2 linked regions of the Paludisphaera rhizosphaerae genome follow. The protein of the gene in region 1 binds, or shares a complex with, the protein of each later gene. Links are inferred from orthologs where the notes say so. Each region holds a gene or a part of one and is shown on either strand. Other genes may lie near its edges. The genes, in order: G5C50_RS23935 and secY.

What was found.
Region 2: the proteins of G5C50_RS23935 (region 1) and secY are in contact, whole or in part, in a crystal structure (PDB 3DIN), measured with the Thermotoga maritima proteins. The link is inferred for Paludisphaera rhizosphaerae from one-to-one orthologs. Residues at the interface, in WP_004082002.1 of Thermotoga maritima: Glu261, Ala262, Arg263, Lys300, Ala301, Arg302, Thr303, Ile304, Ile305, Leu323, Tyr324, Asp325, Pro326, Val329, Ser330, Tyr333, Ile336, Lys340, Phe345, Val349, Glu363, Phe364, Tyr374, Ser375, Gly376, Gly377, Glu393, Ile395, Thr482, Ser483; in WP_004081795.1 of Thermotoga maritima: Glu108, Gly109, Glu110, Glu111, Ala236, Glu237, Arg238, Arg239, Ile240, Thr241, Ile242, Gln243, Tyr244, Ala245, Arg246, Arg247, Val248, Thr249, Gly250, Arg251, Arg252, Val253, Tyr254, Gly256, Ala257, Ser258, Thr259, Tyr260, Leu261, Pro262.

The regions. Positions count from the first base shown.
Region 1 is NZ_JAALCR010000022.1:658-15,897, reverse strand. What follows is about bases 7,206-10,150. They hold G5C50_RS23935 (preprotein translocase subunit SecA), read left to right. Parts: upstream 7,206-7,675; coding sequence 7,676-9,625; downstream 9,626-10,150. Other genes in these bases: G5C50_RS23930 (DUF1570 domain-containing protein), read right to left, coding at 9,631-10,150; G5C50_RS23940 (cell division protein FtsQ/DivIB), read left to right, coding at 7,206-7,517. In the rest of the region: G5C50_RS23965 (serine/threonine-protein kinase), read left to right, coding at 1-2,171; G5C50_RS23960 (hypothetical protein), read right to left, coding at 2,070-4,415; G5C50_RS23955 (hypothetical protein), read right to left, coding at 4,484-4,840; G5C50_RS23950 (hypothetical protein), read left to right, coding at 4,826-5,467; murB (UDP-N-acetylmuramate dehydrogenase), read left to right, coding at 5,543-6,427; more of G5C50_RS23940, read left to right, coding at 6,528-7,205; more of G5C50_RS23930, read right to left, coding at 10,151-10,596; G5C50_RS23925 (NAD-dependent epimerase/dehydratase family protein), read left to right, coding at 10,810-11,748; G5C50_RS23920 (BPTD_3080 family restriction endonuclease), read left to right, coding at 12,413-15,240. UniProt on the Escherichia coli protein: Required for protein export, interacts with the SecYEG preprotein conducting channel.
Region 2 is NZ_JAALCR010000008.1:220,867-236,157, reverse strand. Bases 11,000-13,995 are described here. They hold secY (preprotein translocase subunit SecY), read left to right. Parts: upstream 11,000-11,807; coding sequence 11,808-13,184; downstream 13,185-13,995. Other genes in these bases: map (type I methionyl aminopeptidase), read left to right, coding at 13,218-13,995; rplO (50S ribosomal protein L15), read left to right, coding at 11,152-11,646; rpsE (30S ribosomal protein S5), read left to right, coding at 11,000-11,152. Outside these bases: G5C50_RS12760 (glycoside hydrolase 64/thaumatin family protein), read right to left, coding at 1-849; rpsJ (30S ribosomal protein S10), read left to right, coding at 1,128-1,460; rplC (50S ribosomal protein L3), read left to right, coding at 1,815-2,447; rplD (50S ribosomal protein L4), read left to right, coding at 2,492-3,220; rplW (50S ribosomal protein L23), read left to right, coding at 3,225-3,551; rplB (50S ribosomal protein L2), read left to right, coding at 3,667-4,524; rpsS (30S ribosomal protein S19), read left to right, coding at 4,609-4,890; rplV (50S ribosomal protein L22), read left to right, coding at 4,997-5,362; rpsC (30S ribosomal protein S3), read left to right, coding at 5,458-6,159; rplP (50S ribosomal protein L16), read left to right, coding at 6,098-6,517; rpmC (50S ribosomal protein L29), read left to right, coding at 6,582-6,803; rpsQ (30S ribosomal protein S17), read left to right, coding at 6,851-7,189; rplN (50S ribosomal protein L14), read left to right, coding at 7,227-7,607; rplX (50S ribosomal protein L24), read left to right, coding at 7,669-8,055; rplE (50S ribosomal protein L5), read left to right, coding at 8,117-8,671; G5C50_RS12685 (type Z 30S ribosomal protein S14), read left to right, coding at 8,763-8,948; and 7 more genes. UniProt on the Escherichia coli protein: The central subunit of the protein translocation channel SecYEG. Consists of two halves formed by TMs 1-5 and 6-10.

The sequences.
Region 1 (15,240 bases):
TCGGCCGCGACGGCTCCTCGACGTTCACCGCAATGGAGTACGTCCCCGGCGCCTCGCTCGCCGAGGAGTTGGCCCGGCGCGGCAAGATCGAGCCTCGTCTGGCCGCCGCGTGGATCCTCCAGGCGGCGCGAGGGCTTTCCGTCGCCCACGAACAGGGGATCTGGCACCGCGACATCAAGCCCGAGAACCTCCGAGTCACCCCCGACGGCCTAGTCGTTGTGGACGACCTTGGGCTGGAGACGACGCCGTCGCTCGCCGCGGCCGAGAGCGCCCGCGACGCCGCCGGCTCGAAGGGCCCACGCGGCAAGGGAAGGACCGTCGCCGAGGACGCTCCGACCACGCGGAGCGTCGCGCGGGTCACGGCCGGGTCGCCCGTTTACATGGCTCCGGAGCAGGCTCGCCACGCCCTCATCATCGACGGCCGCGCGGACGTCTACTCGCTGGGCTGCACGTTCTACCAGCTTGTGGCTGGCCGGCCGCCGTTCGTCCGGCCTTCGGCGACGGAGTTGATCGCCAGCCACCAGGCGGACGAGGTCATCCCGCCGCAGGAGTTCGCCCCCGGAATTCCTCCCAGGATCTCCGACGTCATCCTGACTATGGTCCGCAAGACGCCCGAGGAACGCTACCCGAGCATGAACGTCGTCGTCGACGTGCTGGAGAATGCCTTGGGGCTTCCCCAGGGGAAGACGGCGGCCGTCGAGGAAGAGTATCGCCAGGCCGTTCGCGAAGCCGCCGCGCAGACGATCGACTCTCCCTCGGCGAAACTGCGAAGCCGGATTCTGATGGCCGCCGGCGGCGCCTGGCTGGCGTTCCTGCTGCTCCTGCTCGCGATGCGAGCGTTCCGTCCCCTGATCGTCGTCGGCGGCTTCGGCCTGCTCACCACCGGAGCGCTGGCGTTCGCCCTGAGATCGCTACGGCCCTCGGGCCTCGTCGACACCCTTCGCCACGTCTTCCTGGGGAACGGGCTTCGATCGTGGATCGCCTCGGGAGTCGTCGCCGTTCTGCTGCTGGGGATGACGATCTACGGGGGGTTCCTTGGCTCCTTGATCTTCCTGGGGATCTGCGTTGGGGCGCTCATCGCGGGCTTCCGCCATTTCGTCGAGAAGCCCTACCTGGCCGACCGAGACGAGGCGGTCGCCCGAGTGAAAGAGCCTCTGAAGCGACTCCGCGACGCCGGCGCCGACGAACAGCGTCTGCGCGACGCTCTGATCGCAACGGCAGGTCGAGGCTGGGAGCCCCTCTTCGCGGGCGTCTTCGGCGAGCGAGCCCTGTCCGCCGAACGCCTCCGCGCTCTGCACGATCCGACCGCCCCCAGCGGCGAGGGCCGGCGATGGTGGTCGGGGAGGCTCGAACGGCTGCTGACGGCCGTCGTCGAGATGCGTCGCGACGCCCGGCTCCGGCGACTCTTCCAGGACGTCGAGGAGGCCAGGTTCGAGGCCGAGGGCGTGAACCTCATGACGGCCCGCCGGCACTCGTGGCGAGTCTCGCGAGCCCTGATCGCCGCAGCCGCCGAGTGGCGCGACGAGCAGGTCGCGCTCCGCGCCGGCAGCCTGGCTCCAGGTGCGACCGGACCGACGATCTCCCAGCACCTCCGCGACGCGATCGAGGAGCCCGAGCGGGTCCTCGCCGGACGCGAGGATGGCCCCGGTCCGCTGGCGCAACGGCTGGATTCACTCAGCGACCGCATCTTCGGTCGCCTCCCACGCCTGGTGCTGGGCGCGGTCCTGCTGGCGGCGTTCGCCTACTGGATGCACACGCATAAGGTCGTGACCCTGGAACAGGTCGGGCAGGCGGCGAGCCAGATCGGGCAGGCCGTCAAGAAGTCGGCCGAGAACGCCGACCCGAACGCCCTGGCCGAGACCCACGTGGACGTCCCCAACGTCGACGCCTCGCAGGTTGCGAAGCCGCTCGGCGACGACTGGGTCCCAGGTCCGTTCCGTTCGATCTTCGCCGCCAACCTGGGAGTCGCCGGACTTTTGCTGCTGCTCTCGGCCGTGTATCGCTCGCGAGGCGTGGGGCTCGCCGCGTACCTCGCCGCGGCAGCCGTGCTCTTCGCCCCGGTGATCGGCCTAACCAGCCAGAGCCTCGCCGGAACCTTCGCCCCGGCCACCCAGGCCATGCTTCTGGGCGTCGTCCTGCTGGCCCTGGGAGTCGTTTTCGGGCGGCGATGATCGCCGCAAGGCGCCCAGGCCGAGCACGACGAGCGCGAGCACGACGGAAGTCCCACTGACGACCACAGCCGGGAACACGCGCGTCGGTTGATAGCTGAACGTCACCTGATGCGTCCCAGCGCCGGGAACGTGTGCGGCCTGAATGCCGAAGACTGCCCGCGCGACGGGCTCGGCTGGACCGCCGTCGATCGAGTAGAACCAGCCGGGGTAGAACATCCGGTTGACGACGAGGTCGAAGGGACCGTCGTGGCGTACGCTCGCGGTTCGGCCGTCCCATGAATCCACCTCGGCCACGTTGGCGGTCGGCTCACGACCGGGGGGCGACTGATCCTCTCGGGCGTAAGTGACGACCGAAGGATCATTCGCGAAGCCCATCCCCTCGCTCCAGCCGTAGCGAGCCTTCCGCGCAGCTCGCGCCGGGGGGATCGGATTCTTGAACCGAACCAGCCGCCACAGCGCATGCGCAGGCATTCCTGGGTCCTTGTGAACGAGGCGGTCGAGCGCCTCGTCGGGCGATTCCAGGATAGTCTCGAAGGTGTTCGGGACGAGGTTGAACGGGTCGATCGGCCCGTCCCAGACGCCGTGCGTCGCGCCGAAGAAACGAAGCTCGTCGAGCCGGCTGCCGATCGGCGGTTTGCGCTGGGCGAAAGCCTCCAGCCTCGGGTGCGGCGCGGGCGCGGCGAAGCCCGTGTATGGGTAGAGGGGAGCCAGTCCGATCCGCATCGGCATGTCGGTCAGCAACCCGGCCACCTTGCCGACGCCCTCCTCCTGGGCCAGGCGTGTCATGATGGGGCTTGATTCGGGCACGGGCACCGCCCATCCCCAGTCGGTCGTCGACGTGTAGTAGAGGACGCCCAGTTCCAGCGCCGTCGCGATCAGCAAAATCTGCGGCGCGAGTCTTCCCCGGATCCAGACCGCCGCCAGGATCGCCGCGACGAGCCAGACCCCGCCGGCCGTCGCCAGCCGGATCAGGAGTCGATCGCCGCCTAGCTCGCGGACATGGTCGGGCCGCATCGACCACGAGACGATCCACCAGGCTCCGACCGCTGCAAGCCCAACCGCGACTCCCAGACCGATCCAGGCCCGGCCGCGGCGACTCGCCGAATCGAGCCCCTTGCCGGCGAGAAGGGCCAGCCCCAGGCTCGTCAGCGCCAGGAATCGCCCGGGGGCACGAAACAGTCCCATCCCGGGGATCGAAGCGACCCACTGATATCCGGTCAGCCAGGTCGTCGGCATGATCGCCAGGGCGAAGGTGATCGCGACGACGAGCGTCCAGAACCGCGTTGCCGAATCGCCCTTCGCGAAGAGCCCCACGACCGCGAAGATCAGCGGGATGGTCCCGACATAGAGACAGGCTTCATAGCCCGTCGTCCCCAGCGAGTACCAGTAACCAGCCTCCGGCCCTCCCGGGATCCCGCGCAGCCAACAGGGCGCGATCAGTTCGGCCCAATGAGCGAACGGGAAGCCGAAGAACGCCAGCTCGCGGAACGGCCTCTCGTCAAACCCGACGAACCGCGTCAGCTCCCAGCTTGGCGAAAGCTGAACGGCGGCGATCGCCGCTCCCCAGACCAGACCGAGGAACACCATGCCCACTCGCCCAATCTGGCGAGGCGAGCCAAGCCACCGCCAGAGCGCCGTCGCCGCTGCGAGTCCTCCCGTCCAGGACTGCACCTGGAAGTGCCCCACCGTCAACTGCATCCCATAAGCCGCCGCCAATCCGGCGACCCAGATCCACCGGCCCTCCGCCATAACCAGGTCAGCCAGCAGCAACACGAGCGGTAGATAGGCGAGTGCGTGGTAGGACCACTCGTGGCTGGAGTGGATCGACTGGAACCCGCAGAAGGTGAAGCTGATCGCGGCCAGACCCGCTCCATAAGGAGTCAGCCCCAGTCGACGACCATAGGCGAACGTCGCCCCCGCCATCATCAAATAATGCAGGAACATGGAAAGGCGATAGGCGACCGGGACGGAGAGCACGCGATAGAAGATCTGATTGGGTGGATAGAACGCTGCCGCATGGCTCTCGGCGACCAGCGGGAAGCCCAGGCCGACGTTGTCCGACCAGTACGGGATGCGGCCCTCGGCAAGATTTTTCGCCAGCTCAGCCTTGATCGGTCGGTACATCCGATCGGGGTCGCCGCCGACCGGCTCGACGCCGATCAGCAAGCCTGAGAGAACCGCCGCCGCGAGAGCCAAGGTCCAGAGCGCGGCGGAGTTGCATGCGGCGAGTCCGATACTCTTCATGTTCGATCCAAGGTTTCCGAACAGGGGACGAAGGCCGATATCTTTAAAACGCAAATCCGCAGATTTATTCATCCGAGGTCGACACAGTCCGACCGATCGCCCGTATGTATATCAGGGGGATCGTGCGCGAATTCCCCGAAGCAACTGAGGAGAAACGCCCGCGAATCCAGGATAGGAGGAATCTCGCCGTGATTGCCATGCACTGCCCCTCCTGCGGCGCGGAAGGTCGAATCCCGAAAGAGAAAATCAACCAGCGCCTCATCTGCAAAAAGTGCCTCAAGACCTTCCATCTGACGATGGATGAGAGGGTTTTGCCTGGACCACCGCCCCACGACGAGGACGAAGAACCCGTCCATCACGAAACGCCGGGGCACGAGTTCGATCATGTCGACGAGGAAATCGACCTCGTCATGAAGAAGATCCACGACACGCTGCCGAAGGTTGCAATCGCCCTGGGGTTGCTCGTGGCGGCTGTCATCGCCTGGCCGTTCATTCGGGGACGCGGACCGGTCGGGCTCACCGACCAGACGACGGCCGTCGCTCGCGCCCTGGCCCACAATGATCCCAACGCGTTGAAGGATCTCACCGTCGACCCCGCCGCGGCGAAGGAACTTTCGGAAGCGGTGCAGCCCGAATTCCAGGGGCGGACGGACATCGTGGGATCGACCTCGCCGATGGTCGAAGTCGCGCGGAAGACGGAATCCCCGGGTCCAGGGCTCGCGGAGGTGATCGCCTCGATCAAGCCGGAGAGCGCGGGGGGACGTACCGGGATCTCCGTGCACGACGTCTCAATCGACCCTCGGATGGGAGGCTCGGTGGACATCACCCTGGTCCTCACGGGGGACGACGGCTCGGGATGGCGGCTCGACGCGGGTCGGTCCCTGGCAGCATATCGTAAGGCGAAGACGCCGGCAGAACCGCCGACGACGGCGATCTCCAAGGCCGACGCGGCCAAGGGTGCGAAGGCCGGCGCGACGGCTCGCCGCGGTTCGCCGTCTACCAACGCCCCGCCGACGTCGACGGCTCGCCCCGGAGGCGCTCCGCGCGCTTGACGGTCCTTCGGGTTGCGGCTACCATGCGCCCGTCCGGCTCAAGGTCCGTATGGTCGCCAGTTTGGGGTTCGTCGCTTGCAGCATCCCTTTCAGGAATTCCAGGAGTTCGTCGCCGAGGACTACCCGCTGGCGCCGCTGACTTGGTTTCGCATCGGGGGGCCGGCTGCCTACTTCGCCAAGCCCCACACGGTCGAGAACCTTCGCGCCGTCTTGCGTCGAGCCGCCGAGGCCAACATCCCCGTCAAGATGCTCGGAGGGGGGACCAACGTCCTCGTCCGCGACCAGGGGACTGACGCCCTGGTCGTCCACATGGACAGCCCCTTCTTCTCCGACGTCGCCATCGAAGGTGAAACGATCACCGCCGGTGCCGCGGTGCCGCTGACCGCCCTGATTTCCCAGGCGGCGCGGGCGGGCCTGGCTGGGTTGGAAGTTCTCACCGGCATCCCCGGCACCGTCGGCGGCGCCCTTCGCGGCAACGCCGGCAGCCGCCAGGGTGCGATCGGCCCCTTCGTCGGCGGCGTCGACGTGCTTGACTCCTCCTTCGAGGTCCAGCAGCGCGAGCGCGACGACCTCAGCTTCGTCGACCGGGAATCGAACCTGGACGAGCCCGTCATCCTCTCCGCCCGGTTCGAATTGACCCGGGAGGAACCCGAGGCCGTCGTCCGTCGAATGCGGAAGATCTGGATCGTCAAGAAGGAGAACCAGCCCTACGGCCATCAGTCGTCGGGCCTCATGTTCAAGAACCCCTCGCCGGACATCTCCGCCGGCGCCCTGATCGACCAGGCCGGCCTGAAGGGGACGAGGCACGGCGGGGCCGAGGTTTCGGACCGCCACGCCAATTTCGTCATCGCCCACCCCGGCGCGAAGGCGGAAGACGTCCTCCACCTGATCGACCAGATCCAGCAGCGGGTCTGGCAGCAGTTCGGCTACGAGTTGGAACTCCAGCTCCAGGTCTGGTAGGGTGAACACGTCCGGAGCGAGGCGTCGCGACGCGGGATCCGCCGGCGTTCCATCGCGCCCGGGCCGTTGCGCGCCGGGCGATCAGGGAGGAGCCGGGGACATGGAGTACCGCAACCGGACCCGAATCGTCGCCCCTGACGGCGACGACGACGGCGAGGACTTCCCGCCCCCCCCTCGCCGATTTGAACTCGCCCGTGCCGCCAGCCGACTGGACCTCCGCAAGGTCGCCGCCGCGTCGGGGATCGTCGTCGCGTTGCTGGTCGTCCTCTTCTATGCCGGCGGGCACGCCCTCCAGTCGGCCGTCGCCTGGCTGCATCGTCAGCCCCAGTACCAGCTTCCGTTCGATCGCATCGAACTCCCCGTACCGCCGCCCGAGTGCTTTCGAGGCGGCGCGGCCGGGTTCCTGGAACGGGTCCGCAAGAACGCCCGGGAGCCGGAAGTCCTCCCCGTCCTGGACGTCGACGCCGAAAGCCTGGCCGGAGCGTTCAAGCAATTCCCCTGGGTCGAGCGGGTGGAGTCGGTTGAGTTCCCTCCCCACTCGCTGGTCGTCCGCCTGGCGTACCGCAAGCCGGTCGTCCGGGTGCAGGCGGCGGGGGCCGTTCAGCAAGTCCTCGACCGCGAGGGCTGCATCCTGCCGATGGAGGACATCGATACGGAGAAGATCGGACGGTTGATCGCCGTCTCGGGCCGCAGCCTCGTCGCCCCGGCCGCTGACCGCGTCGGCCTGATCTGGAAGACCGCCGACCCCGACGTCGACCGGATGGTGATTCAGGCCGCCCGGCTCGCCGGGTTTCTTCTGGACCCCTCCCGCGAGTCCGAAGCCAAGACTGACCCTTCGCTTCGGATCACCGCCATCCTCCCGGATAATCCCCCGAACAACCGCGGACTGTTCGTCCAGACGGCCACGCGAGCCCTGATTCTCTGGGGCCACGGACCCGGCGATGAGAAGTCCGGCGAGCCCTCGGCCGATGAGAAATGGGGCATGCTGGCGAAGCAAGCCAAGGAGGGCGAAGTCAAGTTGGAACGACCAGGGGACTACTGGTCGTTCAACCGAACCGGGATGATCTACACGCGGGTCGCCCCCCCCTGAGCCAGCGTCTCCATTCCCCAGAGACGGCCTCCTTTCGGAATTCCCGGGAAGGCGTCGTTCCTCGACGTCCCATTCTCTACGGCGGGATCCGTTCTGCGCCTGCGGCGGCGTTTCGGAACCGTCGATCGGGACTCTTGGGCCAGTCAGAGGAAGCACCCATGGCAAACCGACTCGGCGTCGGATGGATCAACCAGGTGGGCCGACTCGCGGGGCCGACGTCGGCGGGACGCTTCGCCTCGTTCGCCGTGCAAGTCCAGCGCGTCAACGCTCTGGAGCCGACGTTCGAGCCGATGACCGACGCCGAGCTGCGAGAGAAGGCCCTCGCCCTTCGCCTTCGGGCTCGCCAGGGGGATTCGCTGAACGGGCTTCTCCCCGAGGCCTTCGCCCTGACCCGAGAGGCCGCCAAGCGGACGATCGGCCAGCGCCAGTTCGACGTCCAGGTTCTCGGCGGCATCGCGATCCACAACAGTTGCATCGCCGAGCTTGAAACGGGTGAAGGCAAGACGCTGGTCGCCACCATGCCGGCCGTGCTCAACGCCCTGCCGGCCAAGGGCGTTTACGTCGTCACCGTCAACGACTACCTCGCCCGCCGCGACGCCGAGTGGATGGGCCAGATCTACCGCCATCTGGGCCTGACCGTCGGCTGCATCCAGACCGGGATGTCCGACTACGAGCGCCGCCGGGCCTACAACTGCGACATCACCTATGGCACCAGCAAGGAGATGGGCTTCGACTTCCTCCGGGACGAGTTGAAGCGGCTCCAGTTGGGGGACACCACGCGGAAGTCCTTCGAGCAGGCGTTCCTCGGCCAGGGGAACCACGGCGAGGGGGAACAGCCCGTCCAGCGCAGCCACAACTTCGCGATGGTCGACGAGGCCGACAGCATCCTCATCGACGAGGCCCGAACCCCGCTCATCATCGGCGCCAACAACCAGCCGACTCAGGAAGAGGCCTCCGCTTACTACGGCGCCGACCAACTCGCCCTGACCCTCGTCCGGATCAAGGACTACAAGTACGATCCGGTCGAGAAGAAGGCCGAACTCACCGCCGCCGGCCGCCGCAAGGTTCAGGCCCGGGCGGCGCATCCGTCGTTCGTCATGCTGACGGTCGACAGCCTGTATGAGTACGTCGAGCGCGCCTTGCGGGCTCAGATCGCCTACCTCCGCGATCGCGACTACGTCATCCACGACGGCGAGGTCGTCATTGTCGACGAGTTCACCGGCCGTATGATGCCCGGCCGCCAGTGGCAGGACGGCCTCCACCAGGCGATCCAGGCCAAGGAAAAGCTGGAGATCACCCTGGAGACGATCACCGCCGCCCGCGTGACCGTCCAGGACTTCTTCAAGCGGTTCAAGAAGCTCGCTGGCATGACGGGCACGATCACCTCGGACGCCGCCGAACTTCGCCGGATCTACAAGGTCGGCGTGATGCAGATCCCGACCAACCGCCGCAACGCCCGCGTCTGGCTGCCGGATCGGGTCTTCTCCAACGAGCTTGAGAAGTTCCAGGCCGTCGCCGACCAGATCGTCGAGTGGAACCGCAAGGGCGCTCCGGTCCTCGTCGGCACGCGGTCGATCGAGAAGTCCGAGCACCTCAGCGCCCTGCTGGCCGAGGCGGGCATCGAGCACCAGGTGCTCAACGCCAAGAACCACGAGATCGAGGCCCAGATCGTCGCTCAGGCCGGTCAGAAGGGGAAGGTCACGGTCGCCACCAACATGGCCGGCCGCGGCACCGACATCAAGCTGGGCGAGGGCGTCGCCGATCTGGGCGGGCTCCACGTCATCGGCACCGAGCGCAACGAGTCGCTCCGGATCGACCGCCAGCTCGCCGGCCGTTCCGCCCGTCAGGGCGACCCCGGCATCTGCCAGTTCTTCGTCTGTCTGGGAGACGAGATCGTCGACTCCTTCGGCGAGAAGCCCGCCAACCGCGTCCGGCTCCGCAACGACGGCCGGGGCGAACTCACCAGCGCCGCCTGGCGCCGCTACTTCGTCCAGGCCCAACGTCGCAAGGAGCGGCAGCACTTCAAGGACCGCAAGCTCCTCATGCACTATGAGAAGCAGCGGGCCGAGATGCGCACCAACATGGGGCTCAATCCGGTCCTGGGCTGATCGCCTCAGCCCCGAACCAGTTCCCGGCCCAGCCGTCGCAGGCTGTCGTCGAGCTTCGCGATCGGCCCGAGGTGCTTCTCCAGGGTCGCGATCCGGTCGCTGCTCCCCGCGCGGAGGTCGCCGAACCAGTCGACGACCTTCGGCCAGAGCGACCGCGACGACAGCAGGTGGTACATCATCAACCAGGCCTGACCGTACGCCTGCTCGGCCGTCTTCTCCTCGTCGAAGAGAGCGTCGGTGGTCAGCAGCTTGGCGGTGTCGATCCACTCGACCGCATCCTGACGCGAGGCCCGGCGGATCGATTCCAGACGGGGTTGGTTGATCCGGCCCACGGGCGCATTGCCGGTCGGCCGCCACATCTCAAAGTACGCGGCGATCCCCTCGCTCACGCACTTGCCGGGATCCCGGGCGAGCGTCAGAAGCCCCGTGTGATAGCTCAGCATGTGAGTCGTCTCGTGGACGAGTGCGAACGTGTTCGTGCGAGCCGCCCCCGGCGCGGCGTCGGCCCGGAAGTCGAAGACCACGAGCCGGTCGGAGTCCATGTCGAAGTGGCCGCCGACGTTCAGCATCGGCACGCCGCCGACGAACGCGCCGTAGGAGGTCGCATCCTTCAGGATCACGACCATCATCCGCTCGGTTGGATAGTCGATCTTGAACCCGCGATCGCGCAACTGCTTGAGGAAGACGCGGCCGATCCCCTCGCAGACCTCGAGCGCTTCGGCCCGGAAGTCGTCCGGGGCGTTGCCGACGCCCAGAAAATGCGTCGACCGCGAAACCCCGAATGGGGCGATCCCCGCATCCTTCGCCTTCTCCACGATCTTGCCGATCCGCTCGTCCTCCCCGGGCGCGGCCGGTGGGTCGGCGGCCTGGGACGAGGTCGAAAGGCCCGATGAGGCGAGAACTAACGCCGCGGACGCCTGATAGAGCCACTGCCGCCTCGAGAGATCGAGGTTGGTTTGTTGCCGGTCCATGCGTGCGGGCTCCATCGGAAAGCGATTCGTCTCGGCGCGCGAGGGAGACTCGATTATACTCCGCCCCGTCCAGAGAACGGGCTCGGTTCCGCATCGGGCCCCACAGGGATGGATTTGGATCAAGAGCAACACCCCCTCGTTCCCTCGCGTGCCGAACGCGCCGTCCGCACCTTCGACGACGCTCCCCGCGCCGGAACGCCTGCGAGGATCGCCATGTCTGAGCGCATCTTGCTGACCGGTGGAACCGGCTTCTTCGGCCGCCGCATCGCCGAGGCCCTTCGCGGCCGAGGCCACACCGTCGTCACTCCCGGCCGGCCCGACTTCAACCTGATGGACGCCGCCTCCACGCTCCGCACGCTGGAGCAGGTCAAGCCGACCACCGTCGTCCACTCCGCGGCGTACTACGGCGGCCTGGGGATCTGCGTCGCCGAGCCGATCCAGATCTTCCAGCGCAACGTCGTGATGGGCGTGAACCTGCTCGACGCCGCCTCCAAGGTCGGCGTGAAGAAGTTCATGACCATCGGCTCCGCCTGCGCCTACGCCGGTGCCGTCAACGGCGACATGAAAGAGTCCGACTCCTGGTCGGGCGCCCTCCACCCCTCGGTCGAGCCCTACGGCTTCACCAAGAAGGTGATGGAAGTCGGCATGCGGGCCTACCAGAAGGGCTGCGGGATGGTCGGCCAGATGCCGATCGTCACCAACCTCTACGGCGAGCACGACGTCTTCGGCGAGTACCGTTCCCACGTCGCCGCCGCCCTCATCAAGAAGTTCGCCGACGCCGTCATCGAGAAGAAGAAGGAAGTCGTCTGCTGGGGTACCGGCGCTCCGGTCCGCGAGTTCATCTACGTGGGCGACGCCGCCGAAGGGACCGCCCGGCTGCTGGACAGCGGCTACACCGAGCCCCTCAACATGGGGACCGGCGTCGGCACCACGATCAAGGAGCTCTCCGAGATCGTCGCCCGCCTGACCCGCTTCGAAGGCGAGATCGTCTGGGACAAGACCAAGCCCGACGGCGTCATGCGCAAGGTGCTGGACGTCTCCAAGATGGAATCCGTCCTCAACTGGCGTCCTCCCACCAGCCTCGAAGCCGGCCTCGCCAAGACCATCAAGTGGTACATGGCCAACAAGGCCGAAGCCGACGCCCGCAACTGAGCCCTCCCCGATCGACCAACCAACCACCAAACGCCCCCGACGCCCCGCCGCGTCCGGGGCGTTTCTCGTTTCCCGTCCCGCCTTCACCCATCGAACCGGCCGGCCGGCTTCGATTGGGTTCGTCCGTGCGTGGTTCCCACGCAGATGCGACACGATAAGTCCTTGAAATGAAATCAATTGGGTCACCCAAACCGCCCCCCGAAATTGGGTTGGTTCGACCAATTTCAAGACGCTTTCGACTCGATGACGCCGCTCCTCGTATCCAGGAAGAGAATCGTTCTCGGGTGCCATGGCCACTCTTACATGGCCACGCGATCGGCGATGGTCGGGTGAAGCTTTCACGCAGGTCCATGGCATGCCTCCTCCGGTGATGTCGAGAAACCTGCGTCGCTTTCGCCCCGAACTTCGCCCAGGGAGCCAGCGAAAAGACCTCGGCTCTCCATTCAATACCCTGTCGCAGGGGTGCGGATTCCGACCCGGAAAAGGGCGAAAGAGGCCCCTGCGCAACCGCGTCAAACGAAACCCCCGACATCTTCGGCAAAACGGGTGACGCGAAGGATTGGCCGAACGTCGGGCCCACGCTTGCGTGGTCCTTCGAATCGTCGGTTACAATGAATTCCGTCCGGGCCGATCCGATCGGTCGAAGTTTAGACGGAGTCGCTCGATGTCGAAGGTCGCTTCCCTCAACAATCCGATCCTGAATTCGCCTTACGCCGAGCCCTCCAAGCACTTCCGCTTCGACGCCAACAACCAGATCACCGACGCCGTCGACCCCGGCCGCAGGGAGAGCAGCTACTTCCTCCCCATCGCCACGCCCAAGAAGAAGGCCGCACCTTCGCTCTTCGACGCCCTGGAGGAGAAGAAGACCGAGAGCGGACACGTCAATCGCATCCGAGGGCTTCTCCGAACCTGGCGCAGCATGGGGAGGCCCGACATCACGCCCGCGACGCGGGCCCTCTTCGAGCACTGGGAGGCCGACGACCGCTCGCGCGCCCTCTTCTTCTGCCAGATCGAGGCCCTGGAGACGCTCGTCTACGTCACGGAAGTCGCCAAACAGACCAAGTACGGCGACGAGTGGATTGAGAAGTACCTCCGGGACAAGGCCGAGGAAGCCGGCACCGACCTTTTCCGCATCGCCTGCAAGATGGCGACCGGCAGCGGCAAGACGGTGGTCATGGCCATGATCATCGCCTGGCAGGTCCTCAACAAACGCCGATACCCACGCGACAACCGCTTCACCGACGCCTTCCTCGTCGTCGCCCCCGGCATCACCATCCGCGATCGGCTCCGCGTCCTGCTCCCGTCCGACCCCAACAGCTACTACCGGGAGCTCGATATCGTCCCCCCCGAATCTCGCGCCGACCTCGCCACGGCGCAGATCGTCGTCACCAACTTCCACGCCTTCAAGCTCCGCGAGAAGGGGGACGCCGGCGGCCTGACGAAACGGTTGCTCACCGTGAACACCCCGGGCGCCTTCACCGAGTCTGCCGACGAGATGGTCAACCGGATCTGCAAGGACCTGGGCCGGCGCAGGGAGATCATGGTCCTCAACGACGAGGCCCACCACTGTTACCGCGGCCGGCCGGTCGAAAAGAAGGAGAAGCTCACCCGCGAGGAAGCCAGCGAGGCCCGCGACCGGGCCGAGGAAGCCCGGCTCTGGATCACCGGCCTGGAGGCCGTGCATCGCAAGATCGGCGTGAAGTCCGTCGTCGACCTCTCCGCAACGCCCTTCTACCTCAAGGGCTCAGGCTATCCCGAAGGGACGCTCTTCCCCTGGGTCGTCAGCGACTTCTCGCTGATGGACGCGATCGAATCCGGCATCGTCAAGATCCCGCGCGTGCCGGTGGCCGATAACGCGATGACTGGCGACTACCCCAAGTACCGCGACCTCTGGGTCCACGTCCGCGAAGGGTTGAAGGACCTCCGCCGAGGGCCGGAGGACGCGAATCTCCCCCCCTCGATCCCCGGCCTGCTCGAAGGAGCCCTCAAGAGCCTGTACGGCCATTACGCCGAGACCTTCGCCGCCTGGGAAGCCGACGAGGAGGCCCGAGCGAATGGCAGCACGCCCCCGGTCTTCATCGTCGTCTGCAACAACACCAACGTCAGCAAGGCCGTGTTCGATTACATCTCGGGGTATGAGAACGGCCACAAGCATCCCGACGGCGAGCCGGTCGTCGCCGGCGGCGGGGAGCTGGCGCTGTTCAGCAACGTAAAAAACGACCGCTGGCTGCACCGACCCAACACCATCCTCGTCGACAGCCGCCAGCTCGACTCGGGCGAAAGCATGTCCGACGACTTCAAGAAGCTGGCGAAGCACCAAATCGAGGACTTCAAGGCCGAGTACCGCAAACGCTTCCCCGGCCGAGACGTTGAGAACCTGACCGACGAGGACCTGATGCGCGAGGTCCTGAACACGGTCGGCAAGCCGGGCAAGCTCGGGGAGAACATCCGCTGCGTCGTCTCCGTCTCGATGCTCACCGAGGGCTGGGACTGCAACACCGTCACCCACATCCTGGGGGTCCGAGCGTTCGGCACCCGCCTGCTCTGCGAGCAGGTGATGGGCCGCGGGCTCCGCCGCCGCAGCTACGCGCTGGGGGACGACGGCATGATGACCCCCGAATACGCCGACATCTTCGGCGTCCCCTTCACCGGCTTCCCCGTCGCCGGCCTCCCCGAGACGCGGACCCCGCCCACGCCGAAGCCCGGCAAGGCCGTGCGCGCCGTCGCCGAACGGCTGCTGGACGCCCCCTGGCTGGAAGTCACCTTCCCTCGCGTCACCGGCTATCGCTTCGACGTCCCCGCCGAGCACCTCTCAGCGCGGTTCGACGAAACGCACCGGATCGTCCTGACCACCCAGGACGTCCCGACCAGCACCCTGAACGCGCCGATCGTGGGCGAGCAGGCCGAGTTGACGCTGGACGACGCCCGCGAGATGCGGCCCCAGGCGGTCGCCTTCCGGCTGGCCACCCACCTTCAGCAGCGCTTCTTCCCGGAGAAGGCCTGGCTCTTCCCGCAGTTGTTCGGCATAGTCCGCGAATGGCTGGGCGATCCCGAGGAGGACTCGCCGAACGTCGACTACGGCGACGACACCTTCCCCGGGCTGCTCCTGCTCGGCGAGAAGAAGCACGCGGTCTGCGAGAAGATCATGGGGGCGATCCGGAACTCCTCCGGCGGCGCCCAGCGGATGCGGGCGGAATTGCAACGGGACGATCCCATCGGCACCACGGCGGGGGTCTCGTTCGACACGGTGAAGACCTGCTGGACCACCGACCCGGCCAGGTGCCACCTTAACCTCGTCCCCCAGGACAGCGATTGGGAGACGATCGTCTGCCAGAAGCTCGAAGAGATGGACGAGGTCCGCGCCTACGCCAAGAACCAGGGGATGGGCTTCCGCATCCCCTACACCTGCGAGGGCCGGCCCGGCAACTACTTCCCCGACCTCATCGTCAAGCTCGATGACGGCCGCGGGCCCGGCGACTTGCTCAACCTCGT
Region 2 (15,291 bases), on another replicon or contig:
CCCGTCCGAGCCCGTCACGCTCCAGCCGCTCGAGGCGAAGAGCGTATTCAGAGACGTGTCGAAGACCGTGTTCAGCGGGTCCGTGGTCTTCGACGGGAGCGGGTTCGTCCCGGAGGTCTGCATCAGGTATGTGTATGGGTTCAAAAGCTGCTGCGAGGCGTCCACCTTGAGAGACTTGTAGGCCTCGCGCCCGGGCACGGTCATGAAGGCCGTGTACGCCCTGGCGATCGCCGATCGGTTAGCGCTCGCCCCCTGCAAGGGCTGGCCGACCTGGCCGAGGTAGTCCCCAGCCGCGTTATGAGGCGTCAGCGTGAGCGGGAAGTTGAAGGCGTCGACCGTCGAGAGGTTGATGGTCGGCAAGCCGCCGGTCGCGGGCTCGGTCAGCTCGACGTACTCAAACATGTATTGTGAAGAATACGAAGGCTGCTGCCCGAACGGGAAGGTCGGCCCCGCCTGGTTCGTACCCATCACGTAGAAGTAGATCCGGCCGCCGTCGATGGGCTGCGAAGAGTCGAAGACGATCGAGCTGAACTGGCCGGCGCCCCCGCCGACGGGATAGCTGTCGACCTCGAGATCCGTGTTCCCCGCCGGGCCGAAGACCAACTGCCCGGCCGTCGCGCCCGGCTGCAGGGTCAGCCCGCTCGCCGTCGAGAATCCGCCGACGTAGACGGGATGCTTCGAGGCGTCGAGGTGGGTGTTGTTGACCAGAGGCATGGTGTAGGTGGTCAACAACGCTCGGGCTTCCAGGGCCTCCGCCCGAGCCACGAGCCGCGGCCGACGGCCCGGCCTGGCGGCGGCGCGAGGGGCTGACGGATGGACCCAGACGGGCGACAAGCGGGGCCGGAACATCGCGAGGCTCCTGGTGTTCGATCCATTCCGCGGGCCGTCGAGCCCACTGGCTGCTCGAAACGTAAGACGCCGCCGCGTCAAGTGGAACGATCACGATGCCAAGCGTGATGGAGAGCTCCGCGTGAGGGTCGCAGCGAAAATTCCATGAAAAAAGGGCGATGCCGGCCGTTGACGCCCTGGGGGGGTCGCGATACACTCTTACTTTCCTGCGTGACGTGCGATTTGGGCGAGACGGACTCGCCCCGGGTCGGCCGGGTTTCGGGAAGGACGTGATTGCGGTGGCGGGCATCAGCAACGAACGCATTCGGATCCGGATGGAAGCATACGATCACACCATCCTGGACCAGTCTGCCAAAGACATCGTCGACACGGCGAAGCGGACCGAAGCCATCGTGCACGGACCGATCCCCCTCCCGACGCGGATCGAGCGGTACACCGTGCTCCGCAGCCCGCACATCGACAAGAAGTCGCGGGAGCAGTTTGAGATCCGGACCCACAAGCGACTGATCGACATCGTTCAGCCGACGAACAAGACCATTGACGCCTTGAACAAGCTGAGCCTGCCCGCGGGCGTGGACATCAAGATCAAGGCCTCGCCGGCCGGCGCCTGAGCGCCCGGGCCGAGCGAGCGGTATAAAAGAAAGAAACGCTTGCAAATTCCGGGCGGCGGCTGGTAAAGTCGTCGCTTCGGGTTCATGGCTTCCCGGACCGCGTACGACTGGTACGTGCACGTCCGGACGCGTCGGACGCCTCAATCGGCCCTCGGCCGAGAGACAGCCCCGACGCCGGATTAGGGATCGCCGATAAGCCTGGCTGCGACCCTCCCGCCGAAGCCCGCCTCCCCACCCCAGGTTGAATTGGAACACGCCTCGCCGCGAGGCCCGCCGGCGTCTCGGAAGCACTTGCTTCGGGCCCCGGCATCGGCCGGCGGTAGCGCCGCCACCGGTTGCACACGGAGTTCGACGATGCGAGTGGGACTGCTGGGACGGAAGATCGGCATGACCCAGATCTTCCAGGAGGACGGCACCGCCGTCCCGATCACGGTTCTTGAGTGCGGCCCCTGCACCGTGCTTCAGGTCCGCACCGACGAGGTCGACGGCTACCACGCGGTTCAGCTCGGCTTCGACGACAAGAAGCGGAAGAACGCCACCCAGGCGGAGCGGGGCCACGCCAAGAAGGTCGACGCCGAGCCCAAGCGGTACATCCGCGAGATCCGCCAGGAGTCGGCCGTCGACGTGCAGCCGGGCCTCAAGCTGACCGTCGAGGTGTTCAACGAGATCAAGAACGTCGACGTCACCGGGACCAGCAAGGGTCGCGGTTTCAGCGGCGTCATCAAGCGGCACGGGTTCCGCGGCCTGCGGGCGACCCACGGCGTTAAGCGGATGCACCGCCATCCCGGCTCCTCCGGCCCCAGCGCCGACCCGTCGCGGACCCGTAAGGGCATCCGCAAGCCGGGTCAGTTCGGGAACGCCCAGGTGACCGTGCGGAACCTCGAAGTGGTCCGGATCGACCCGGCCAACAACCTGTTGCTGCTCCGCGGCGCCGTTCCCGGCCCCAACGGCGGCTACCTGACCGTCCGTCAGACCAACAAGGCCTGAGCCGGGTTCGCGGACCGGACCCTCCGAAATTGGAAGCGACCGCCATGCTGACGATTCCCGTTTACAACGTCGACGGCGCCAAAGTGGGCGACGAGCAGGTCGACCCCGCCGCGTTCGGCGGCGAGGTCAACAAGCAGCTCCTTCACGACGTCGTCCTGATGCACCTGGCCGCCCGCCGGGTCGGCACCGTCAACACGCGGGGCCGGGCCGACGTCGCCGGGTCGGGCAAGAAGCTGTTCCGCCAGAAGGGGACCGGCAACGCCCGCGCCGGCGCCAAGCGGACCAACAAGCGGAAGGGCGGCGGCGTCGCCTTCGCCCGCCGCAACCGCGACTACCGCTACAGCATCCCCAAGCGGGCCGTGCGGGCCGCCGTCCGGATGGCCCTGCTCTCCAAGTTCCAGGACGGCCAGGCGCTGGTGATCGACGGCCTGAAGCTGGACGCCCCCAAGACCCAGGTGGTCGCCAAGGCCCTCAAGGCCATCCGTCGGCCCGACCTGACCGAGGCCGAAGCGGCCGAGGCCGTCGGCGAGACCAAGGCCGTCGCCTCGCGGCGGACCCTGGAAGGCCGTTCGATCCTGCTGGGCCTCCCCGCCGCCGACCCGACGCTCTACCGCAGCGCCCGGAACATCGAGGGCGTGCAGGTGGCGCCGGTCGCCGAGTTCAACACCTACGACGTGCTCAAGCAGCGCTACCTGATCCTCACCCGTGAGGCGCTGGCGGCCCTGATCGAACGCGTGAAGTCCCAGCCGGCGCGTCGCGCCGTGGAGGCCTGATTCCATGGTTACGCTCCGCCGGGCTCCGGCCTACACCCGTAAAGGCCCCGCCCTCGACCCCCACCAGGTGGTCGTCCGGCCTCTGATCACTGAGAAGGCGACGCACCTCTCGGAACGGCACAACGCCTACACCTTCGAGGTCAACCAGCTCGCCGGCAAGACGGAGATCAAGGAGGCCGTCGAGGCCCTGTTCAACGTCAAGGTGAAGGACGTCCGGACCCAGAACCGCAAGGGCAAGCTGCGGCGGGTCCGCCTCCAGCAGGGCCGCACCCGGAGCTGGAAGAAGGCGATCGTCGCCCTCCACGACGACTACCGGATCGACTTCTATTGATCAGCTGAAGGATGGGACGCGGCGGGCCCGGTCGCCCGCCCCCCGGGACCACCGACGCCGCGAAGACGAGCGAGGGGCGCCGGCCGCAGGCCAGTCCCCTCGAGAGGAATAAGCGATGGGCATCCGCTACTACAAGCCGACCAGTCCGGGCCGCCGCAACGCGTCGGTCTCCGACTTCTCGGAACTGACCGACAAGAACAAGAAGCCTGAGAAGTCGCTGACCGAACCGCTGAAGAAGACCGGCGGCCGGAACAACCAGGGCTTCATCACGGCCCGCCACCGCGGCGGCGGCCACAAGCGGATGTACCGGATCATCGACTTCCGGCGCAACGACCGCGACGGCCAGGTCGCCCAGGTGACCCACATTGAATACGACCCCAACCGCTCGGCCCGGATCGCGCTGATCGTCTACCCGGACGGCCAGAAGCGGTACATCGTGGCCCCCGAAGGTTTGAAGGCCGGCATGGCCGTCGCCTCGGGCCCCGACGCCGAGCCCAAGCTGGGGAACTGCCTGCCGCTGTCGAAGATCCCGACCGGCATGTCGATCCACAACCTCGAGATGCAGCCCGGCGGCGGGGCCAAGCTCTGCCGGTCGGCCGGCGTCTCGGCGACGCTCACCGCCCGCGAAGGCGACTGGGCCCAGATCACGCTGCCCTCGGGCGAGGTTCGCCGAATCCCGTCGACCTGCCGGGCGACGATCGGCGTGGTCGGGAACGCCGACCACATGAACATCCGCCTGGGCAAGGCCGGCCGGAAGCGCTGGCTGGGCCGACGGCCGCACGTCCGCGGCATGGCGATGAACCCGGTCGACCATCCGATGGGCGGCGGCGAAGGTCGGTCGAAGGGCCACACGCCGCAGTCGCCGACGGGCGTGCTGGCGAAGGGCGGGAAGACCCGTCGTCGTCGCAAGCAGTCGAACAAGATGATCATCCGCCGTCGCACCAGCGTCCGCTACGGCCAGTTGAAGATCTGACCGCGAGCCCCGCCCGAGGCGGCGGGGCCCTCACCCGACCGCCTCCTGGCCGACCGACATCGCAATCAAAGGGAAGACGCAGACATGGGACGTTCGCTGAAGAAGGGGCCGTACGTCGTTGAGCGGCTGCTTGAGAAGGCTGCCAAGTCCGACGCCTCGGGGAGCCGCGAGCCGATCAAGACGTGGGCGCGGTCCTGCACCATCGTGCCTGAGTTCATCGGCAAGAACTTCGCGATTCACAACGGCAAGACGTTCGTGAAGCTCTACGTGACCGAGGACATGGTGGGCCACAAGCTCGGCGAGTTCGCCCCGACGCGGACCTTCCGCAGCCACGGCGGCAAGGCCGCCAAGGGCGCCCGCAAGTAATACGAGGCGGCCTTTCCCGGCCTCCTGAAACATTGGATCGAAGACGAGAAAGGTCGAGGACGGCGGGGCCGGCCCCGCCCCGTCGGACTGAAAGCGAGACCCCGGTATGAGCAGCACAGTCGCCGAATACACGGCCAGCCACCGTTTCGCTCGCATCTCGGTGCGGAAGGTCATGCCGCTGTTGGACCTGATCCGCGGGAAGTACGCCGACGATGCGCTGGACGTTTTGAAGTACATGCCCCACCGCGGCGCCCGGCTGGTCGAGAAGGTGCTGAAGAGCGCCATGGCCAACGCCGAGGACCGGGGGGTGAAGCGGGTGGGCGACCTGGTGGTCGTGGACGCCCGGGGCGAGGGGGGCCCGATGTTCAAGCGGCTGATGCCGCGGGCTCGGGGCATGGCCTACCTGATCCGCCGCCGCAGCAGCCATATCATCGTGGGGCTCGAGGACTACTCGAAGTTCGACGAGGAGTGAGCCGACCGCGAGGCCCCGGCCGGGCGATTCCCGCCGAGGACGACGAGACGCGAGGAAACGAGATGCGAATCCAACAAGGCGGGGGACGCTGAGCGATGGGCCAGAAGGTGCGACCGACCGGGTTCCGGGTGGGCGTGATGGAGGACTGGCGGAGCCGCTGGTACGCCTCCAAGCACGAGTTCAGCGACCTGCTGGTCGAGGACTTCAAGATCCGGAAGTTCATCAAGAACAAGTACGGCTTCGCCGGCATCCCCAAGATCGAGATCGAGCGAACGCGGGACGCGGTCACGGTGCTGCTGTCGACGGCCCGTCCCGGCGTCGTGATCGGCCGCAAGGGGGCCGAGGTCGAGAAGCTCCAGGAGGAGCTGCAGAACCTCACCGGCCGCCGGATCGAGATCAAGATCGTCGAAGTCGGCCGTCCTGAGATCGACGCCCAGCTGATCAGCGAGGACATCGCCGAACAGCTGCAGAAGCGGTCGAGCTTCCGGCGGACGATGAAGCGGGCCCTCGAGCAGACGATGGACGGGGGGGCCAAGGGAGTCAAGATTCAGCTGTCCGGGCGGCTCGGCGGGGCCGAGATGTCGCGGACCGAGGCGGCGGCGCAGGGGTCGGTACCTCTGTCGACGCTGCGGGCGAAGATCGACTACGGATTCGCCGAGGCGAAGACAGCCCAGGGGCACATCGGCGTCAAGGTGTGGGTCAACCAGGGCGACTATTTGAAGACGGAGGCCGTCGATGGCGCTGATGCCCAAGCGGGTCAAGTATCGAAAAAGCCAAAAAGGCCGCGTAAAAGGTAATGCGACGCGGGGCAACTACGTGTCGTTCGGCGAGTACGGACTGCAGACCCTCGAGCCGGGGCGGATCAGCGCCCAGACGATCGAGGCGGGCCGCGTGGTCGCCAGCCAGGCCGTCAAGGGTGGCGGGAAGCTGTTCATCCGGATCTTCCCCCACAAGAGCGTGACCGCGATTCCGGCCGAGACCCGAATGGGCAAGGGCAAGGGCGAGGTCGAGTTCTGGGCCGCGGTCGTCAAGCCGGGGACCATTCTGTACGAGATCTCGGGCCTGACTGAGGACGCCGCGCGAGCCGCGTTCAACCGGGTGGCCCACAAGATGCCCGTCGCCTGCCGGTTCGTGACCCGGCGGCCGACCGTCTGAGCCGAGCCCGCCCTTCGGGGCGGGCGGTCCGCCGCGACGCGACGACCGGAAGCGAGAAGGAACCATGAGCAAGGCCTCCGAACTCCGCGAACATTCCGACGAGCAGCTCGAATTGCAGCTCAAGGACGTCCAGAAGAACCTGTTCCGCCTTCGTCTCCAGAGTGAGACGGAGCGGCTCGAGGCCCCCAGCGAGATCGTCAAGGCGAAGCGCGAAATCGCGCGGATCAAGACGATCCTCCGCCAGCGCGAGATCGATCGCGTGAAGACCGCCGGGGCCGCCTCCTGACCTTGCGGGGCCGTCCCCCGCCCAAACCCAGGACCGAAGCACGCACGATGAGCCAGCCCAGCCCCGCCAACGCCAAACCAGCGCCGGCCCGCCGCCCCCGCAAGACGGAGGTCGGCGTGGTGATGTCCGACAAGATGAACAAGACCCGCCGGGTCGTCGTCGAGCGGCTTGTGCCCCACGACAAGTACGGCAAGCTGATGAAGCGGCGGACCGTCTGCCACACCCACGACGAAACCAACGAGTCCCACGTGGGCGACGTGGTCGAGATCATGGAGACGCGGCCGCTGTCGAAGCTGAAGCGGTGGCGGCTGGTCCGGATCATCCGCAAGGGCGCCCAGCAGGCGCTCGCCGGCGAGGGCGAGGCCGCCGCGGCCCCCGCCGAGTGATCGGCCCCACTGAGCGACGAAGAAAGGTCCACCGACCATGATCCAGATGCAGACCCGGCTCGACGTGGCCGACAACTCGGGCGCCAAGGAAGTGATGTGCATCAAGGTCCTCGGCGGCAGCGCTTCGCGGTACAAGCGACGCGTGGCCGGCATTGGGGACGTCATCATCGCCAGCGTCAAGAAGGCCTCGCCCGGCGGCGACGTGAAGGCGGGCGACGTCGTCCGCTGCGTGGTCGTCCGGACCCGCACCCAGGCCCGCCGGGGCGACGGCAGCTACGTCAAGTTCGACCGCAACGCCGTCGTCCTGATCGACAACGAAAAGAACCCCCGCGGCACCCGCATCTTCGGTGCGATCGCCCGCGAGCTGCGCGACCGCCAGTTCATGAAGATCATCAGCCTGGCCGCCGAGGTCGTCTGACGACGACCCGGACCGAGCCCCGACCCCCCGGGCGGACCCAGTCCCCCTCAGCGAGCAAGACATGAACATCCGCAAAGACGACCAGGTCGAAGTGATCGCCGGCGACGACAAGGGGACGCCCGAGAACCGCCGCATCGCCAAGGTGCTGCGCTCCCTCCCCTCGAAGAACAAGGTCGTCGTCCAGGGGGTCAACCGGGTCTACAAGCACATGAAGCCGAGCCAGAAGAACCCCCAGGGGGGCCGGCTTTCCAAGGAAATGCCCATCGACGTCTCGAACGTCATGCTCTTCTGCCCCAAGTGCAACCGCGGCGTCCGTCAGGGTGCCCGGCTGACCTCTGAGGGCCGTAAGGAGCGCTACTGCCGCAAGTGCGGGACCGGCCTCGGGACGCTCGGCCCCAAGAAGCAGGCCCACGCCGAGGCTTACGCCGCCCAGGCCGCCAAGCATTGAACCGGGTTCGCGCTTGAGCTGAGCTGAGAAGACCGCCGGCCCCGATCAGGACAAACGAGAAATGGCTCGCCTCCAGGAACTGTACAAGAACGAGATCAAGACGGCGGTCGCCGCCAAGTTCAACCTTGAGAACCCGATGTCGATCCCCAAGATCGACAAGATCGTGGTCAACATGGGCGTCGGCAAGGCGACCCAGGACAAGGCCGTGCTGGAATCGGCCGTCGACAGCCTGGGGAAGATCACCGGCCAGAAGCCGATGATCACCAAGGCCAAGACGTCGGTCTCCGGCTTCCGCCTCCGCGAAGGAAACGACATCGGCTGCAAGGTGACGCTCCGCGGAGCGAGGATGTATGAATTCCTCGACCGCCTGGTCTCCATCGCTCTGCCTCGTATCCGCGACTTCCGCGGCGTCAACCCCAACAGCTTCGACGGCCACGGCAACTACAGCCTGGGCCTGGCGGAGCAGGTCGTCTTCCCCGAAATCGACGCCGACCGCATCCAGCACACCCACGGCATGGACGTCACCATCGTCACCACGGCGAAGAACGACGACCAGGCCCGCGAACTGCTCCGCCTCTTCGGCGTGCCGTTCCGTCAGCCCGGCGGTCGTAAGTAAGCCGACCGACCCGTACCATTAACTGCACCGAACCGACGCGAGACGACCAGACGCCGAGAGGCGTCCTCCCAACGGTCCTGGAAGGTTGAGCATGTCGACCAAGGCCCAGAAGATCAAGTCCGAGACGCCCCGCAAGTTCGCCGTTCAGCACCGGAACCGGTGCCGGCTCTGCGGCCGCCCCCGCGCCTACTATCGGAAGTTCGGCATCTGCCGGATCTGCTTCCGGAATCTGGCCAGCCGGGGCCTGATCCCGGGCGTCAAGAAGGCGAGCTGGTAAGAGCCGCCCCCCCCTAGCCCAACCCCGTACACCGAACCGAATCGACGCGTCCGTCCGAGTCGCCCGCCGCGCCGACGATCCCCGAACGAGGCTCGCTAGAAGCAGAGCCCGGGGGCGTTACCCGCGGCGGTTCAGGAAGGCTTCCCCGCCATGATGACCGACCCGATCGCAGATATGCTGACCCGGATCCGCAACGCCGTCCGGATCGAGCGCACCAACCTGGACATGCCCGCGTCGAACATGCGGCGGGGGATCGCCCAGGTGCTCAAGGACGAAGGCTACATCTGGGACTTCGAGGAGATCGACACCGTCCCGGCCCGCACGCTCCGGCTGCACATGAAGTACGGCCCTAACGGCGAGCGGCTGATCACCAAGATCGACCGTATCAGCAAGCCCGGCCGTCGGGTCTACCGCGGCTACAAGGAGCTGAAGCCGGTGCTGGGCGGGATGGGCATCCAGATCCTCAGCACTCCCCGCGGCATCGTCAGCGACCGCAAGGCCCGCACCGAGAAGGTGGGCGGCGAAGTGCTGGCGATGATTTATTGATCCGGCCCGTCCCGCTCGAACGAGACGCCACGAACCCCACGAATCCGAGGAAGACGGAGCCATGTCCCGTATCGGTCGCAAACCGGTCGTCGTACCGGCCAACGTGAAGGTCGCGATCGCCGACTCGACGGTCAACGTCGAGGGGCCCAAGGGGAAGCTGAGCTACGCCCACCGTCCCGAGGTCAGCGTGACCTTCGACGAGGCGAAGAAGGAATTGGTCGTCGCCCGCCGCGACGACGAGCGCGTGAGCCGGGCCCTCCACGGCCTGACCCGCAGCCTCGTCGCCAACATGGTCGAGGGCGTGACGACCGGCTACACCAAGAAGCTGGAAATCGTCGGCGTCGGCTACCAGGCCCAGCTGAAGAAGGCCAACACCGTGGCCCTTCAGGTCGGCTACGCCAACCAGCACGTCCTGGAGGCCCCCGCCGGCGTGTCGGTGACGGTCCCCGACGCCACCCACATCACGGTGACCGGAGCGGACAAGCAGGCCGTCGGCCAGTTCGCCGCCGAGATCCGCCGCGTCCGTCCCCCCGAGCCTTACAAGGGCAAGGGCATCCGCTACGAGGGCGAGGTCGTCCGTCGCAAGGCCGGCAAGGCCTTCGGCTCGAAGTAACTCCCTCCGCGGCGCCTAGGCGGCGCGATAAAATCAAGCAAGAAACACCGAAGGCCAGGACTGGGAGGGCATAAGCCCCCCGCAGCGAGAGGATCGTTCCCGTGGACACCGCCAACCACCACCTGCTGGTCCAGACGCGTCGCGTCCGCCGCCAGCGCCGGATCCGCAAGCGGCTCAGCGGGACGCCCGAGCGTCCCCGTCTGGCCGTCTTCCGCAGCTCGAAGCACATCTACGCCCAGGTCATCGACGACGCGGCCGGGAAGACCCTGGCGTCGGCGAGCACCGTCGACCCCGAGGTCAAGGCCGAGGTCAAGTACGGCGGCAACAAGGCCGCTGCTTCCGTCGTCGGCCGGCTTGTCGCCGATCGGGCCAAGAAGGCCGGCGTCGAGAAGGTCTGCTTCGACCGCCGCAGCTACAAGTATCACGGCCGCGTCGAAGCCCTGGCCGCCGCCGCCCGCGAGGGCGGGCTCCAGTTCTGACCCGACGCCCAAGCCCCCCGATTCATCACGATCGAGCAGAATGACCGACAGGAGCATGCCCAGTGTCGACCGATAGCCGAGGCCGAGACCGCGACCGCGACCGCGGGGAATGGACGGAGAGCGTCGTCTCCATCCGCCGTTGCGCGGCCGTCGTGAAGGGGGGCCGCCGTTTCAGCTTCAACGCGCTCGTCGTGGTCGGCAACGGCCGCGGTCAGGTGAGCTGGGGCTACGGCAAGGCCAACGAAGTCCCCCCCGCCGTCGAGAAGGGCGTCAAGGACGCCCACAAGCAGATGAAGTCCGTCCAGCTCAAGGGGACGACCATCCCCCACGCCGTCGTCGGCCGGTTCGGCGCGGCGAGCGTCCTGCTCATGCCCGCCAGCCCGGGCACCGGCGTCATCGCCGGCGGCGCCGTCCGCGCCGTGGTTGAGGCCGCCGGCATCAAGGACGTCCTCACCAAGAGCTTCGGCTCCACCAACAAGCTGAACCTCGTGAAGGCCGCCATCCAGGGCCTCGGTCAGCTCCGCACGAAGGAAGAGATCGCCCGCCTCCGGGGAGTCCAGATCTAATGCAACTCCACGACATCAGCCAGGGTATCGAGCGCCGCAAGAAGCGCAAGCGCGTCGGTCGCGGCGTCGGCTCCGGCCACGGCAAGACCTCCAGCAAGGGCCACAAGGGCCACTCGTCGCGGCAGGGCTTCAAGATCGGCGCTCTCTTCGAGGGCGGCCAGATCACCCTCGCCCGCCGTGTCCCGAAGCGCGGCTTCTTCAACGGCGCCTTCAAGAAGCACTACGCCCTCATCAACATCGGCGACCTCGAAGTGGTCTTCACCGAGGCCGGCGTGGTCGACGAGGCCGCCCTCCGGGCCAAGAAGCTGGTCAGGGGCTACGCCCACACCGGCATCAAGGTGCTCGGCGACGGCGAGCTGACCAAGGCGCTGGAGGTCCACGCGACCAAGTTCAGCGAATCGGCCGCCAAGAAGATCGCCGCCGCCGGCGGCAAGGCCGTCGAGGTTCCCTACATCGGCAAGCCCCAGAACGACGAAGCCGAAGCCGCTTCCTGAGCGGTTTCGATCCGAGTCAACCGACAACCCCGCCCCGCCGAGCGATCGGCGCGGCGGGGAACGTCCATTGAAGGAACAAGGGGCGTCGCCCCGCGCCGGCCCTCGGACGGGCCGCGACCAACCGACCGACCGACAGAAGAGCCCAGCGGAGGCGATCGCGCGTGGACAAGCTGATCACCATCTTCAAGATCCCCGAGCTTCGGCGTAAGATCCTGTTCACCGCCCTGCTGCTGGCCATCTACCGGATCGGGTTCTACGTCCCGCTGCCGATCGTCAACCAGGCCCAGCTTCGCAACTGGGAAGAGCAGCTCAACACCAACGCCGCCGGCAAGATCTTCGGCACCGTCGCCATGTTCGGCGGCACGTCGATCGGCATGAGCACGATCTTCGGCCTGGGGATCATGCCTTACATTTCGGCGTCCATCATCTTCCAGCTTCTCGGCAGCGTGGTTCCCTCGCTCGAAGCGATGATGAAGGAAGGGGAGAGCGGCCGGAAGCGGATCAACGAGTACACACGCTACGCGACCGTCTTGTTATGCGCGATTCAGAGCGCTTTCTGGGTCCAATACATGATGAGTCCCCAGATGAACGTGGTACTCCCCCAGTATCGCGACTTCTGGCACGGCATGGTTTCAGTCTGCATCATGACGGCCGGCACAATCTTCCTGATGTGGGTCGGCGAGCAGATCGACGAGTACGGCATCGGCAACGGCATCAGCCTCTTGATCATGGCGGGCATCCTCTCGCGGATGCCGGTGGCCTTGCAGGGGCTCTGGCAGAGCGCATCGACCCGGCTGACGCCCGAACAGGGCAAGTTGGGCATCATCCAGCTCGCCTTGCTGGCGATCCTCTTCGTCGCCGTCGTGGTCGGAGTCATAGCAATAACCGAGAGCCAGCGGCGGATCCCGACCCAGTCGGCCAAGCATGTTCGCGGCCGCAGGGTCTTCGGCGGGACGCGGCAGTTTCTGCCCCTGAAGGTGAACCAGGCCGGCGTCATGCCGATCATCTTCGCCTCCAGCCTGCTCATCTTCCCCTCGCTGATCTTCAACGGTCTGGCCCGAGCGACCGCCGGCCTCCGGTCGGAGACCTCGTGGACGATCGGCTCGTTCTTCGCGACCCTGTTCCAGGACATGGCCGACGCTTTCCAGCGTCAGAGCTACCTGTACACGGTCTGCAACATTATCATGATCTACTTCTTCTGCTACTTCTGGACGGCCATCACCTTCAACCCGAAGGACATGTCCGAGAACCTGAAGGACTACGGCAGCTTCATCCCGGGATACCGCCCCGGGCGGCGGACGGCCGAGTATCTGGAGAAGGTCATGCTGCGGATCACCTACGTCGGGGCGGCCTTCCTGTCGCTCGTGGCGGTGATTCCCTCGCTCGTGCAGACGTGGCTCGGGGTTGACTTCACCGTCGCCCAGTTCCTCGGCGGCACCGGCCTGCTGATCGTCGTCAGCGTCTGCCTTGACCTGGTGCAGAAGATCGACAGCCACCTCGTGATGCGAAACTACACGGGGCTGGTCAACCGCAAGTGATCTGATCGGTACGTCGCCCGGAGGCCCTGAATCGTGTCATCCCACCGAGTCCCGGGCCGCCGCCCCTCGCTGTCGTCGTTCCTCTCCGGGGCGCTCAAACGCCCCGAGGGAGTCGCCGCGTCGAAGCCTGGTTCGCCGCCGGCTCCGGGTCGTCGGCAGCCGACGATTCAGCTCAAGAGCCCTCGCGAGATCGCTCTGATGCGTGAGGCCGGCCGGCTGGTGGCCACCGCGCATGCCGAGGTCGCCAAGCTGATCAAGCCGGGCGTCACGACGGCCGAACTGGACGCCGCCGCCGCTGCCGTCTTCCGCGACGCAGGGGCGACGCCTCTGTTCCTCGGCTACCCCTGCTCCACCAAGGGGAAGCCCGCCTTCCCCGCCGTGATCTGCTCAAGCGTCAACGAGCAGGTCGTCCACGGGATCCCCAACCGTCGCCCTCTCCGTGAGGGGGACGTCGTGGCCGTCGACACTGGCTGCCGATTCAACGGCTGGTGCGGCGACGCCGCCGTCACGCTGGCTGTCGGCGCAGTCGCTCCCGAGGTTCAAAAGCTCCTGGACGTAACCCGCGAGACTCTCGCGCTGGCCATCCGCGCGATGGGGCGATGCCGGTACTGGTCCGAGGTCGCCTCCTTGATGGAGCAGTATGTTAAATCCCAGGGGTTCTCGGTGATCGAGAACTTCGTCGGTCACGGCATCGGCAAGGAGATGCACGAGGAGCCGCAGGTTCCTAACTTCGTCAGCAAGGCGCTCCGAAAGCACGACATCCGGCTCGAACCGGGCGTCGTCCTGGCCGTCGAGCCCATGGTTGCGATGGGAACGAACGACGTCCGAACCCTCGAAGACGGTTGGACCGTGGAAACCAAGGACCGCCGCCCGAGCGCCCACTTTGAACACACGATCGCGATGACCCCCGACGGCCCCGAAATCCTCACTCTCCCCTGACTGACCCGGGATCGAGGACAGGACAGGACGGGGCGGATGCGAGGGCCCCGAGGCCAGCGGACGGCGGAATCGCGGTCGAATAATCTTGACGAAAGATGGCTTTTCGCCTCTTGCGAAGTTGAAGGAGAGCCGCTAGCATAGTTGAATTCCCCTGCGAGGTCCGCCTTGGTGAGTTGCGCCCGGCCCCTGAGGCCCGGCGATTCGGCGGATCCCTGGGCGATTGCGATCATCGAGACTTCGGGCGGCCGCCGCTGGAATCGCGACCGTCCGAAGCCGCGTCGTTTCCGGCCCCTTTCCCGGGCCGCGGCTTTGCCGCCCCCCGGGAACCTCGAATGGGCCGGCTCGGCCCCGCCCCTCTGGGCGACGGTCCGTCGAACGAACGACCGTGCGGCGACGATCGTAGGAGAGAGTCGCCGGGGCCCTCGCGCCGCCGGCCGCCGAGAACGAGCCGCGCCGCGGCGGGCGACCCGAAGCGAAAGATGACCGACGGAATACGAAAGCAGCGACGACCATGAAAGTTCGATCGAGCGTCAAACGGATCTGCGAGAATTGCAAGATCGTCCGGCGTGCGGGCAAGGTCCTGGTGATCTGCTCCAACCCCCGGCACAAGCAGCGCCAGGGCTGACGGCCCCCCCGGCGTTCCGCTTCAACGGAACGACCGGGCCGGCTCCAAGCCCGGCTCTAGCAAAACACCCCCCCGAACCCGACCCGACCTGCGCGACCGACGGAGACTGACGGAATGCCTCGTATCCTGGGCGTGGACATCCCCAACGACAAGCGGACGGTGATCTCGCTGCGCTACATCTACGGGATCGGCCCGTTCCTGGCGGCGGAGCTTTGCGAGCGCGCCGGGATCGATCCCGAGAAGCGGGCCCGCGACCTGTCCGAAGACGATCTGGCAAAGCTCGCCAACCTGCTCGACAACGAGTACACGGTGGAAGGCCAGCTCCGCCGGCAGGTCCAGCAGAACATCGGCCGGCTCCGCGAGATCGGCTGCTATCGCGGTCTGCGGCACCGCAAGGGCCTGCCCGTCCGCGGTCAGCGAACCCGGACCAACGCCCGCACCCGGAAGGGACCGCGTAAGACGGTCGCCGGCAAGAAGGGCGTCAAGGAGATGCGCTGAGAAGCGCGTCATTCTGATGACCGCCGCGCCGGGCCGAGGGGGGCG